DNA from 3 places in the Sphingomonas sp. S1-29 genome. Region 1 is predicted to be linked to each of the others. Evidence: predicted binding sites of a transcription regulator. Region 1 holds the regulator's gene; each other region holds the start of a gene.
What was found. Region 1 encodes LexA, which represses DNA repair genes until DNA is damaged. Its sites were predicted from a motif close to GTTCCNCNCTTGTTCT; they were not measured.
Positions count from the first base shown of each region.

Region 2: OKW76_RS05245 (LexA family protein) is a predicted target of LexA. The motif match lies at 2,145-2,160, and genes of this name have one in related genera.
Region 3: OKW76_RS16180 (DUF6771 family protein) is a predicted target of LexA. The motif match lies at 1,589-1,604, and genes of this name have one in related genera.

Region 1 is NZ_CP110678.1:447,819-451,806, forward strand. It holds partial or broken gene OKW76_RS02095 (ComEC/Rec2 family competence protein) at 1-1,621, shown strand, start outside; gene lexA (transcriptional repressor LexA) at 1,611-2,321, opposite strand; gene OKW76_RS02105 (molybdopterin molybdotransferase MoeA) at 2,388-3,560, opposite strand; gene moaC (cyclic pyranopterin monophosphate synthase MoaC) at 3,557-3,988, opposite strand, start outside.
Region 2 is NZ_CP110678.1:1,127,437-1,131,424, reverse strand. It holds gene OKW76_RS05255 (thermonuclease family protein) at 1-350, opposite strand, end outside; gene OKW76_RS05250 (Y-family DNA polymerase) at 411-1,715, opposite strand; gene OKW76_RS05245 (LexA family protein) at 1,676-2,089, opposite strand; tRNA gene OKW76_RS05240 (tRNA-Ser) at 2,407-2,498, opposite strand; gene OKW76_RS05235 (DUF1134 domain-containing protein) at 2,660-3,430, shown strand; gene OKW76_RS05230 (dihydroorotase) at 3,551-3,988, opposite strand, start outside.
Region 3 is NZ_CP110678.1:1,490,477-1,494,464, forward strand. It holds gene OKW76_RS06940 (restriction endonuclease) at 1-44, shown strand, start outside; gene OKW76_RS06945 (hypothetical protein) at 331-540, shown strand; gene OKW76_RS06950 (hypothetical protein) at 561-932, shown strand; gene OKW76_RS16180 (DUF6771 family protein) at 1,380-1,577, opposite strand; gene OKW76_RS06955 (hypothetical protein) at 2,100-3,988, opposite strand, start outside.

The DNA of each region.
Region 1 (3,988 bases):
GCGGGCGCGGTTGATGCCGCCGGGGGCGGCGGTGGTGCCGGGGGCGTATGACTTCCAGCGGGTGGCGTGGTTCGGCGAGCTCGGCGCGACGGGTCGGGCGTTCGCCCCGATCACGGTGGTTGGGGCGGGCGAGGCGCCGGGGGCGGGGCTGCGCGAGCGGCTGACCCGGCATATCCAGGCGCGGATCGAGGGGAGCGCGGGCGGCATCGCCGCGGCGCTGGCGACGGGGGACCGCGGCGCGATCGACGAGGCCGATGACGAGGCGCTGCGGCGATCGGGGCTGGCGCATCTGCTGTCGGTGAGCGGGCTCCACGTCACCGCGGTGGTCGGCGCGACGATGCTGCTGGTGCTCAAGCTGCTGGCGCTCAGCCCGGTGCTGGCGCTGCGGTGGCGGTTGCCGATCGTCGCGGCCGGCGCGGCGGCGGGGGTGGCGGTGTTCTATACCTGGCTGACCGGTGCCGAGGTGCCGACGGTGCGGTCGTGCATCGCCGCGCTGCTGGTGCTGGGGGCGCTGGCGATGGGGCGCGAGGCGGTGACGCTGCGGCTGGTTGCGGCGGGGGCGACGATCGTGCTGCTGCTGTGGCCCGAGGCGCTGATGTCGGCGAGCTTCCAGCTGAGCTTCGCCGCGGTGACCGCGATCGTCGCGCTGCACGAGCATCGGGTGGTGCGCGGCTGGTTCCTGAAGCGCGAGGAGAGCCGGGGGGCGAGCCTGCTGCGCGGGCTGGCGTCGCTGCTGCTGACCGGATTGGTGGTCGAGTTCGCGTTGATGCCGATCGGGTTGTTCCATTTCCACAAGGCGGGGGTGTACGGCGCGCTCGCGAATATCGTGGCGATTCCGCTGACGACCTTTGTCGTGATGCCGCTCGAGGCGGCGGCGTTGGTGTTCGACTCGGCGGGGTTGGGGGCGCCATTCTGGTGGCTGGCCGAATGGGCGTTGCGCGCCTTGCTGTGGATCGCCCACACCACCGCCGATGCGCCGGGGGCGGTGAAGGCGTTGCCGTCGATGCCGCGGGCGGCGTTCGGGTTGATGGTCGCGGGCGGTATCTGGGTGGCGTTGTGGCGGACGCGGTGGCGGTGGCTGGGCGCGGTGCCGCTCGCGATCGGCGCGGGGTGGGCGGTGGCGACGCCGGGACCCGATCTGATCGTCACCGGCGACGGACGGCATGTGGCGGTTCGGACCGGCGATGGCGGGATGGCGCTGCTGCGCGATCGGGCGGGGGACTATGTCCGGGGGGTGCTCGGCGAGACCGGGGGGACCGATGCCGACTTGTCTGCGCTGAGCGACGATCCAAGGGCGCGCTGCAGCAGTGACCTGTGCCTGGTTCGGCTACCCGCCGAAGGTCGCACCTGGACCATCCTCGCAACCCGCAGCGGTTATCTAGTCCCGATCGCCGAGTTCGTCGCGCTGTGCCGTGCCGCCGACATCGCCATCAGCGAGCGGCGCTTGCCGCGTACCTGTACCCCGCGCTGGCTCAAGCTCGACCGTCCGATGCTCGCGCAAACCGGCGGGGTGGCGATCACGCTTTCGGGCGGGAAGGTTCGCACCGTCGCCGGCCGACCCAGCGACCATCCGTGGCGGCTGCCCCAAACGGTGCAGCCGCCACGTAGCTTCAATAGCGGCGGAGCAACCCGGCGAGCTTCCCCTGGACGCGGACCTGATCGGGGCGATAGCGCTGCGGATCGTAGGAGCGGTTCGCCGGATCGAGCCGAACCATCGCGCCTTCGCGGCGGAAATATTTGAGCGTCGCTTCGTGTTCGTCGACCAAAGCCACGACGATCTCGCCGTCGCGCGCGACTTCCTGGCGGCGGATCAGCGCATAATCGCCGTCGAGGATACCCGCCTCGACCATCGAATCGCCCGATACTTCGAGCGCATAATGTTCGCCCGCGCCGAGCAAGGCCGCGGGGACGGGGAGCATCTGTGCGCTCTCCATCGCCTCAATCGGCAGACCCGCGGCGATGCGGCCGTGGAGCGGAATTTCGATCACGTCATTGGCGGCGCGCGGCGCGGGGCTGGCTGCGCGCGAGGGTGCCGGTGGCGCGGAAGGCAACAAAAGCGACACTACGTCCCCCGTAGAATCTCCCTTTCCGCGCGCGGCAACGGGTCGCTCGGGCATGCGCAAGACTTCGAGCGCGCGGGCACGATTGGGCAGGCGGCGCAGGAACTGGCGCTCCTCCAAGGCCGAGATCAGGCGGTGGACTCCCGACTTCGATTTGAGGTCGAGCGCGTCCTTCATCTCCTCGAACGACGGCGAAACCCCGGTCTCGTTCAGGCGATCGGCGATGAAGCAGATCAGGTCGTGTTGCTTGCGCGTCAGCATCAGCGTTCTCCGTCGGGAACAGACGCGGAACGTGTAGGCAACAGCTCCCATCAAGTCAAGCTTGCCTTAACCGATCATCAGGACTTCCACCGAGTCGCCCGCGGCGGCGGCGGGGGCGTGCGGCGCGCGCAGGATCATGCAGTCGCTATGCGCGAGCGTGCGGAGCATCGAACTGTCCTGCCGCCCGGCCGAATGGACGACGCCGCCCTGGATCGTGGCGCGCAGGTGATCGGCGCGGTGGTCATTGGCGGGGAGCGGGCCGGCCAGCGGCAGATGGCGGGTGGCGAGCGGCAGCGTGCCCCCCGCCATCGCCACCACCAGCGGCTTCACGAAACGCAGCGTCGTGACGAACGCCGCGACCGGATTGCCCGGCAGGCCGATGACGAGCGTATCGCGGAGGCGCCCCGCGAGCATCGGCTTGCCCGGCCGCATCGCGATCCGCCAGAAATCGATTTCGCCGCCCGCCGCTTCTAGGGCTGGACGGACGAGGTCGTGGTCGCCGACCGAGGCACCGCCGGTGGTGATCAGCAGATCGGCGTCGACGCTCGCGAAGGCGGCCTCGATCGCCGCGCGATCGTCGGGGAGGATGCCGAGCTGCTCGATGCTGACGGGCAAGCCCGCAAGCATCGCGGCGACGAGGATCGAGTTCGATTCGGGCAGGCCGTCGGGCGGCACGGGCTGGCCCGGGGGGACGAGTTCGTCGCCGGTGGCGGCGATCGCGACGCGGATCGTGCGGCGGACGGGAAGCTCGGCATACCCCGCGATCGCGGCGAGCGCGAGCGCCGGCGGGGTGAGCCGGTCGCCCGCCGCGAGCAGCGCTTCGCCGGTGCTGAAGTCGAGGCCCGCGCGGCGGATGTGGCGGCCGACGCTGCCGGGGCCTTCGCCGTTGAGCGTCAGTTGGTCGCCATCGCGAGCGGCTTCCTCCTGGACGAGGATGGTGTCGGCGCCCGGCGGGAGCGGCGCGCCGGTGAAGATCCGCACCGCTTCGCCGGGGCCGATGGCAGCGGCAAAGCCACGCCCGGCAGCGCTTTCGCCAACCACCGCGATCGGGCCGGGGAGATCGGCGAAGCGAAGCGCATAGCCGTCCATCGCCGACAGGTCGCGCATCGGCTGAGTCCGCCTGGCGGCGATCGGTTCGGCGAGCCAGCGGCCCGCGGCCTGCGCCAGCGGGACGGTTTCGGCGGGGATCGCTGGAGCGAGCGCGCAAAGCCGGGCGAGCGCCTCGTCGAGCGAGATCATCGGGCCGGGCCGCCAGGGGCGGGAGCGTGCCAGTCACCCGACTTGCCGCCGCGCTTTTCGAGCAGCCGGACGCCGCCGATCGTCATCGCTTTGTCGAGCGCCTTGGCCATGTCGTAGATCGTCAGCAGCGCGACCGAGGCGGCGGTCAGCGCCTCCATCTCGACCCCGGTCTGCCCCGCGGTCGAAACGGTGGCGGTCGCGGTGACGCGATCGTGCGCGACGTCGAGCGCGATCTCGGCCTTCGACAGCGGCAGCGGGTGGCACAAGGGGATGAGGTCGCTGGTGCGCTTGGCCGCCATGATCCCCGCGACGCGCGCGACCGCGAGCACATCGCCCTTGGCGACCGCGCCCTGGCGGATCGCGGCGGCGGCATCGGGCGACATGGTGATATGGCCGGTGGCGATCGCGGTGCGCTGCGTCGTCGCCTT
Region 2 (3,988 bases), 680 kb from region 1:
GGCCCGCGACACCAGGCTGCCGTGCGGCTGCCCTTACCGTTCCCGAGCGACTGACACGTCAGCGCTGGCCCGGCGACCAACACATGACCTTGCGGGGAACGTCCTACCGAACGACCGACCAGCCGTACCAAGGCGTCGCGCGCCGCTTCCGCCGACGCCCGCGGGCATGGGTGATTTGGTCGACAGCTTCCATCCATCTCTCGCGCGGCAATGCCCGCAAGGCGAATACGCGGACCTTCGGCGCACCAAAGTGGGCCATCGCCATCCCAGACACGCACCGGGGTACAGGTGAATGTTACGCCCGCCGGTTCGACCTGCATCGACGCCAGCAATAACAGGGGCAGGATCATTCAATTCTCACAGTTCGAAAATGGGAGTACCGTTCGGCACCGGTGACGCCGCACGCTCGATCAGGCTTTGACGCGCGGAACCTCGTCGATCCGCGTGGTCCATGCCGGCGATCGCATTTCCGATCGCAGCCGCCATTGGCGCTTGAAGCCCTGCGACGCTGTCACCGCAGCGAACTTGCCGAAGCGGCCATTTACCTCGTCGAGCGCTCGCATCAGCCGGTCGCGGCGCTCGGTGTCGTCTTCGAACAGGGTGCGCGGTCGCATGTCTGCCGGTAGCAGATCGTCAAGCATGATGCCCGCCTTGGTGTATGCGTAGCCTTCGCGCCAGGCACGCGCCGCGCACAGGCGGGCGGCGGCGATAAGCTCAAGGCTGTCGCTGGTCATGGGGTGCAGCGTGGTCGAACGGGATGCCGAGTATTGCGGCCGATCAGGCTTATGACGGTTGGTATGGAAGAAGGCAGTAAAGCACGCCGCGACCAATCCGTGCTTGCGCAGCTTTTCGCCCGCTCGCATAGCATATTGCGAAAGCGCCCCCATCATCCCGTCGAAGTCGGTCACCGGTGTGCCGAACGATCGGGTTATCGCCATGCCCTTTCGCTGGGGCGTGATTATCTCGACGGCGTCGGACGGCACCCCGCGCAGTTCTGCCACCAACCGCTCGAGCACGACGGTGCCCACTGAGCGCGCCTGCTTCATCGGCATGTCGCGCAGCGCGCCCGCGGTATGGATGCCCAGATCGGTCAGCTTCCGCGCGGTAGCCCCGCCCACGCCCCAAACGTCCCCGACGGGGAACTGCTGCATTACCTCGTGCCGAATGTCGGGAAGGCGAAGATCCGCCACGCCGTCGAAAGCAACGTTCTTCTTCGCCACCGCGTTCGCCAGCTTGGCCAGCGTCTTGGTGTCGGCAATCCCCACACAGGTCGGTATCGTCGTCCACCGCTGGACCTGACGCCGCAGCGCATGCGCGTGTTCGACCAGGTCGCGATCTTCGAACCCGGCGAGATCAAGAAACGTCTCGTCGATCGAGTATATTTCGAAGTCGCGTGCGAACGCTTGGCAGGCGGCGACCACCCGCCGCTGCATATCGCCGTACAGCGTGTAGTTCGACGATCTAACCTGGATGCCGTGCTGCCGGATCAGGTCGCGCAGGTGATGCGCCGGATCGCCCATCTTGATGCCCAGCGCCTTTGCTTCCGCCGACCGCGCGATCGCGCAGCCATCGTTGTTCGACAGCACGATGACCGGCACGCCCAGCAGGCTCGAATCGAAAGCACGCTCGCAGCTGACGTAGTAGTTGTTGCAGTCGATCAGCGCGATCGGCGTTGTCATGACACCTTGCGAGCCACCCCAACGACCACGCCCCAAATCTCGACATATTCGTCGACCAGAATGTGCGGGAACCCCTCGGCCTCCGGTACGAGCCAGTGGCGACCGTCCATCTGCTTCAGTCGCTTCAAGGTGCGATCGCCATGCACCAGTGCGACAACGATGGCGCCCACCTTCGGGCGCTTTGCGCGGTTGACGACGATCAGGTCGCCATCGTTTATCCCGGCGCCCGCCATGGATCCGCCATCGACGCGCATGATGTAGCTCGCTGCCGGGTGCTCGACGAGATAGGCGCCCAGGTCGATCGGTTCTTCCATGTCGTCCTGCGCCGGCGACGGGAATCCGGCAGGCGTTCGGGCAAGGAAGAATGGCACCTCCTGAGGAAGGAGCTCGAAAGGAACGTCGTGAAGCATGACAGTGCGCATAGACCTCGATCCGAATCGGCGGTCTGCGCATTTAGCGCGACTTGGAACATTTAAAGAACATTATCTTTGACGCGCCTTTCGAAGCCCGTCGTCAGGCCTTTTTCGGCACCCTTCGCCGCCGCCACGATAGCGCAAAATTCCAGCGACGGCGCCGCACCAAGAGGGCGCTGGTTTCAGAGCGCATGACTTTTCACGGCTTATGCGCAATCGTTCGCAGTCGACCGTCTAAAGCCGCGCCGATAATGGGCATCAGAGTGGGCAGGGCGCTTTAAAAAGCAATAAAGTGCTGAGAAAACAGCACGTTATGGCGGAGACGGACGGATTCGAACCGTCGGTGCCGATTACTCAGCACGGCGGTTTAGCAAACCGCTGGTTTCAGCCACTCACCCACGTCTCCGGACACGGCGCTGAGCGGCGGGCTATACCGAGCGATGCGGCGTCGATCAACAGCGCATATCGTGCGGCCGAACGCTAAATCGACTCGCATCGTCGCCGGTTCATTGCAGCGAAAGCCTGTGCAGTTGTATGGTTACCCATGACGATGTGGGGGAAGTGACGATGCGTAGCCAGTGGATCAAGCGCGCCGCGATCGGGGTGGCGCTGGTGGCCGCGCCCGCGATGGCGACCGCGCAGGTGCGGACGATCGACCCCAATGAGGCGATCGACCGCGATCTGTCGGGGCCGCCACCTGCCTATTCGCCGCCCGCGCAGGTCGAGGAACAGCTCGACCCGCTCACCCCCGATGAGCGCGCCGCGCAGCCGGGGATGCCCGCCGCCGCGCCGGTCACGCCAATGAGTACCGCGCCACTGCCGCCGATCGCCGCCGAACAGACGACGGTGGCATCGGAAACCTATGCACGCGAAGACCTAATGGCCGCGGCCGAGGGCGTCTTCGGCAAAGGTGCCGCCGAATTGGCCGGCCTGCTCGAGAAGATCCTGTCCGAACAAGGGCGGCCCAACGCCTATATCGCCGGGCGCGAAGCCGCGGGCGCGTTCGTCGTCGGCGTGCGCTACGGATCGGGGGTGATGACGCACAAGGTCGAGGGCCAGCGCCCGGTCTATTGGACCGGGCCCTCGATCGGCTTCGACGCCGGCGGCGATGCCACCAAGGTGTTCGTGCTGGTCTACAACCTCTATGATTCGCAGGAATTGTACCGCCGTTTCCCCTCGGCCGAGGGGCGCGCCTATTTCATCGGCGGGTTCGCGGCGACCTATATGCGCCGCGGCGACGTGGTGCTGATCCCGATCCGCGTCGGCGTCGGCTACCGGCTGGGCGCCAATATCGGCTATATGAGCTTCAGCGAGAAGGCCGAGTGGCTGCCGTTCTAAGCGAAGCGCGGCAGGCGGCTACGCCCGCCTGACTCGCGCAAGCTCGGCCGGCGGGGGCAAAGCCCCCGACCGACGTCACGGGCTTTGCCGGTGACGCGCCGCCCACTTATCGCCGCCCGCTCACCCCCGCTCGAACACCGTCGATTCGAACCGGATCGGCGCGCCCGCAGCCGCCCCCACCAGCTCGTCCTCCCACATCGCGGCCCGCCCGCGCACGATCGTCCCGATCGGCTTGCCCGTCAGCTCGCGCCCTTCGAACGGCGACCAGCCACTGCGCGACTGCAGCCATGCGCCCTCGATCGTCCAGCGGCGCTTGAGATCGACGACGGTGAAGTCGGCGTCATAGCCGATCGCGATCCGCCCCTTGCCCGCGATGTTGAAGATCCGCTGCGCGCCTGCGCTGGTGAGGTCGATCAGCCGCTGCAGCGTCATCCGCCCCGCCGCGACGTGATCGAGCATCAGCGGCAGCAGCGTCTGCACCCCCGGCATGCCGCTCGGGCTAGCGGGGTAGGGCGCCGCCTTTTCGGCGAGCGTGTGCGGCGCGTGATCCGAGCCGAT
Region 3 (3,988 bases), 1.0 Mb from region 1:
ATCTTGTCAGGATAGCGAGGTTGGATAACATAAACGCATTATAGGGCTTCGGCTTATCAGCGCAAAAATATTGCGTATCCAGCCGCTGCCGCAAAAGCGATCGATGGAGCGCGCCAAACCAACACCGCTACAAGTCCCATAGCAGGGCGCTTTTGACGCTCAAAAGATCGAACGATCGCGGGGAGGTCCGCTCGTTCACGGGATGGGGTCAAGTTCGCTTTTTGCATGACACTGTCATCATACCCTGTGCGTTTTGTGCGCGAGAACAAAAAGTGATCGCGAGGGCGTGACTTATGGGCGGCAATATGTATCGTCCGGCTAAATACCCCTATGAAAAATATCCTTCGCCTGCTGACTAACACAGCCACACGACGCGTCGTATCGTTCGCGATTACCGCCCTACTCGCCGCCACGATCGGCATTACGCTCGATGCCGAAACCGTCGCGGTCGTGCTCCTAATCGTATCATCCTTGGGCTTAATCGCTGCGGGCGATAACGCCGGGGCGACGAACGCGCTGGATCAGTTCGAAAGCAAATAATGCCCGCCTCAACCACCTCCATGCATCTGCCGCAGGATATGCGCGATTTGCTGGTTCGCCTTGATACCAAGGTGGACAATATCACGACTCAACTTGAGCGGCTCAACCAGCGCGCCGATGGCCATGAGGCACGGATCGCAACGCTGGAAATTACAAGCGCCGCCCGCGAAACGCTGGTGCAGGCGCATCATGATACCATCAAGCGCGTAGTCGATCTGGAGCGATGGAAGACCGAAACGGTCTCCGAACTCAGAGGCGCAAAGACCGTGGGAAGTATGGTCAAAGGTCTCGCCTTCGCAATCGTCGCGTTTTTGACCTATGTTGGGTATGAGATCGCGGTCGCTCCGGCTGAAGTCAGAGCCCCTGCCGTGACGGTTCACCAGACCCGCTAAGCGGTTCCTTGGGCCGTCTTTATACTTACTTTGATATCAATGATTGATACCGGCGTAATTCTTGGACGATGACGAATGTCGGTTCCACACGCCGCATAAGCCGCGCTAAAACCAGTTTGACGATCCGCGCCGGGGTGATAGCCTAAATATCAGCGATCGGGTCGGTAGCTTGCGAGCGACTTTCTCCTTTTGGAGGGGAGCGTCAGTGGACCTAGCTAAAGCTACCAACCCGATCGTGCATCGCCTCTTTTGGTGAGAGGGCAATGGTAGCAACTTCAATCGCCCATCGGTTGGGCCGTATCCCCGTTGCTACCACTATAGATTGTGCGGAAAATTCCGGAGCCACAAGCCGGTAAATCCGCGCCAAGGCAGAATCGCGCCTCTTAGTCCCCCATCGATGCAATGAGTTGTGGCGCAAAGCGAGGACCAAGCTGGGCCACCGCGAAGTCAATAGGACGGCGTGCGGGGGGCATTTTTTTCGCGGATTTGCAGGTCCACTTGGACGCACCCCTGTATTGCATCCGCGATTCGCAAAGCTAGCTCATGCGCGGCACTGGCCCGCACCCTCTCATGATCCATGGTAATGCCGATCTGCGCCCATGCTGGCGCATCCAATATGGCGGCTTCGATTCGCTGAGTGTCCATGTCGCCATAGTAGGACAAAACGGGAACATGCGGCAAGGGTTAGGCCGTCAATCGCTAACTGAAGGCAACCACCCCGCATCGTTTATGATCCGGTGAACCGTCGTAGCGCCGACGCCGAACTGCTTGGCTAGAGCGCGCATAGATATCTTAGTCGTTTTGTAGACCGACCTGATTTCGTTCGCCTTTTGCATGGTAAGCTTAGCAGCGGTGGAATTTCTTATTTGGGTTTTGCGGTCAACCCATCGACAATTGCTTGGGCTATAACCAAGATCGTTGTCGATACGGTCTAGGGTAAGTTCATCGGTGTATCCGTTGGCTCTAGCCCACTGCTCGAAAGCAAGGGGATTTCTAATCCATTCCTCGCAGACTTTGATTCCCCTTCCTCCGTATCGATGGTAGTTTTTATGGTTAGGATCGGAGCATCGCTGCTTCATGCCTTTGTGAATGATGTAGGGACGCGAGAACTTTTTTGAGGATGTCTTTTGCATCCATTATTTATCAAAACTGTTCCCTGTCGATTCTTCAATAGAGGGGTTCGTCTCCCAATCCCTCTTCGACCAGTTCCTTCGCCGTCATCCCCTCACCCGTCGCCGGGGCGTTTTCGTCATCATCCTCACCGAACGGATTGATCATGCTGGAGGGGTCATCGATGGCGGTATCTTCCCCGTTAAAGATGCTCCCACCCGTGGGCGTTGCCGGTTCCTGATCATCAAAGATGCTCCCGGTGGCGGTAGGTGCCGCATCGGCGGTATCGGCTGATACGGGCGGTGCAGGGAAGTTAGTCCCCGCAATCCAATCGCGAATCCCGGTTAGCTCCATCTGCCAAGTTGGGTTGTCCTTCGCGTTGCGGATACCGCGCGTTAGAGCGCGCTCCCAATCTGCCGCGTTGCCCGTCCTCCCAAAATTCACCAGCCCGCGAAGCATCCCACGGTTCCCGAGGATCGCTGAAGCACCGATCGTCATGATACCGCCGATGATGCTGGCGACACCGGTCGAGCTAGTTAGGTTATCGCGGTTGTAGAAAATGTTGAGCGCCGCCGCCCCCTGCACGGTGTTGGCGATTGCCCCCGCGACATAGCTGTTGGACGAATTTGACGGGATCGATTTAGCAGCGGTAGCCAAGCGGGCAAGATCGTCCAAATCGGAGATCGTCCGCTGATCGAACATGACCGACCGTGCGCGAGGCCCCATCTTATTCCATTCGGTCGCGAAGGTGTTGATCGAGAATGTCGGGGTGTCGCCCTGCTTTGATGCCGGAGCCACGCCCAACTGACGCAAAACCGAACCCCGAACATCGGCGGCTTCGGCACGCGGAAGCTGACGCAAAACCGTCTGGAGTTCGTCCGCGTCCGTTCGCGCCATCTGAGTTAGTTTGTTGGCGACCTGTTGCGGGGAGTTGAAACCTGTCTCGCGCTTGCCGATCAGGTTTTCAACGATCCGCATCGACTGCGATCGACGCGCATAGAAACGATCTGCTTGACGGTAGGCCCGTGCGGCATCGCTCCGACCAGCATTGTGCAGGCCATCGGTAATGTCGCGCGAAAGGCTCGCCCACATTTGATTAGCTTCGCCGCGAGTCACGCCATCGACTGCATTAAGCTGGCGACCGTAGCGGGTTCGCATGTCGCGCAAACCGGCGGCGGTCCACTGCTGGGAAGCCACTTCATCGCGCAAACCCTGAAGGGCGGTGCGTGCGGTCTCAGTGCCGGGGCTCCGCGATAGATTACCGATCATGGTATCGAGCGACGCGACCGTGCGGTTCGGCGAAATCAGCGTGCCCCCACCAAGCTGATCGGCCTGTCGGTAAAGCCCATCGGCGATACCGCGCGATGTCTCGCGATAGCCCGCAATGGTGCCGGGGCGCTGCTGTAGCTGGCGCGCGCCTGCATCTACGATGTTGTCGGATACCGCGCCGGTGCGCGTTGCTAGCGTCTGGACGCCATCGGTCACATCGTCGCCGAAGCGGGTTAGGTTGCCATCTAGGGTAGCGAGACCGGGGAGCGTGTTCCGCAAACCCATTGCCATACGGCCCCTGATCGACTCGCCTGCACCATTGCCCGTCCGCCCGAAGTGGGCGATCGAAGGCTGGATGTTGGTCCCGAGGCTGTTGTTTACCCGTGCGGCTGCATCCGAAACCTCTTCAGCGCGTCCGTTGCGAGTAAGGCGACGAACGCCTGCCCCTGCCCCGCTGAAGATACCGCCGGTAACCCCGCCGAATGCGCCGCCGATCGCAGCCCCATCGAGACGATCGGTGACGCCACCTTCATCGCTGTTAAAGCCATAAACGGCTCCCGAAGAAATACCGGTCCCGATGCCGCGAACGATACCGCCGCCGCGAAGCATGTTGGGCAGCGCCCCGCCCAACGGTAGGGTTGCGAGACCGCCCGCGACCTGTCCCCCAATGTAATAGC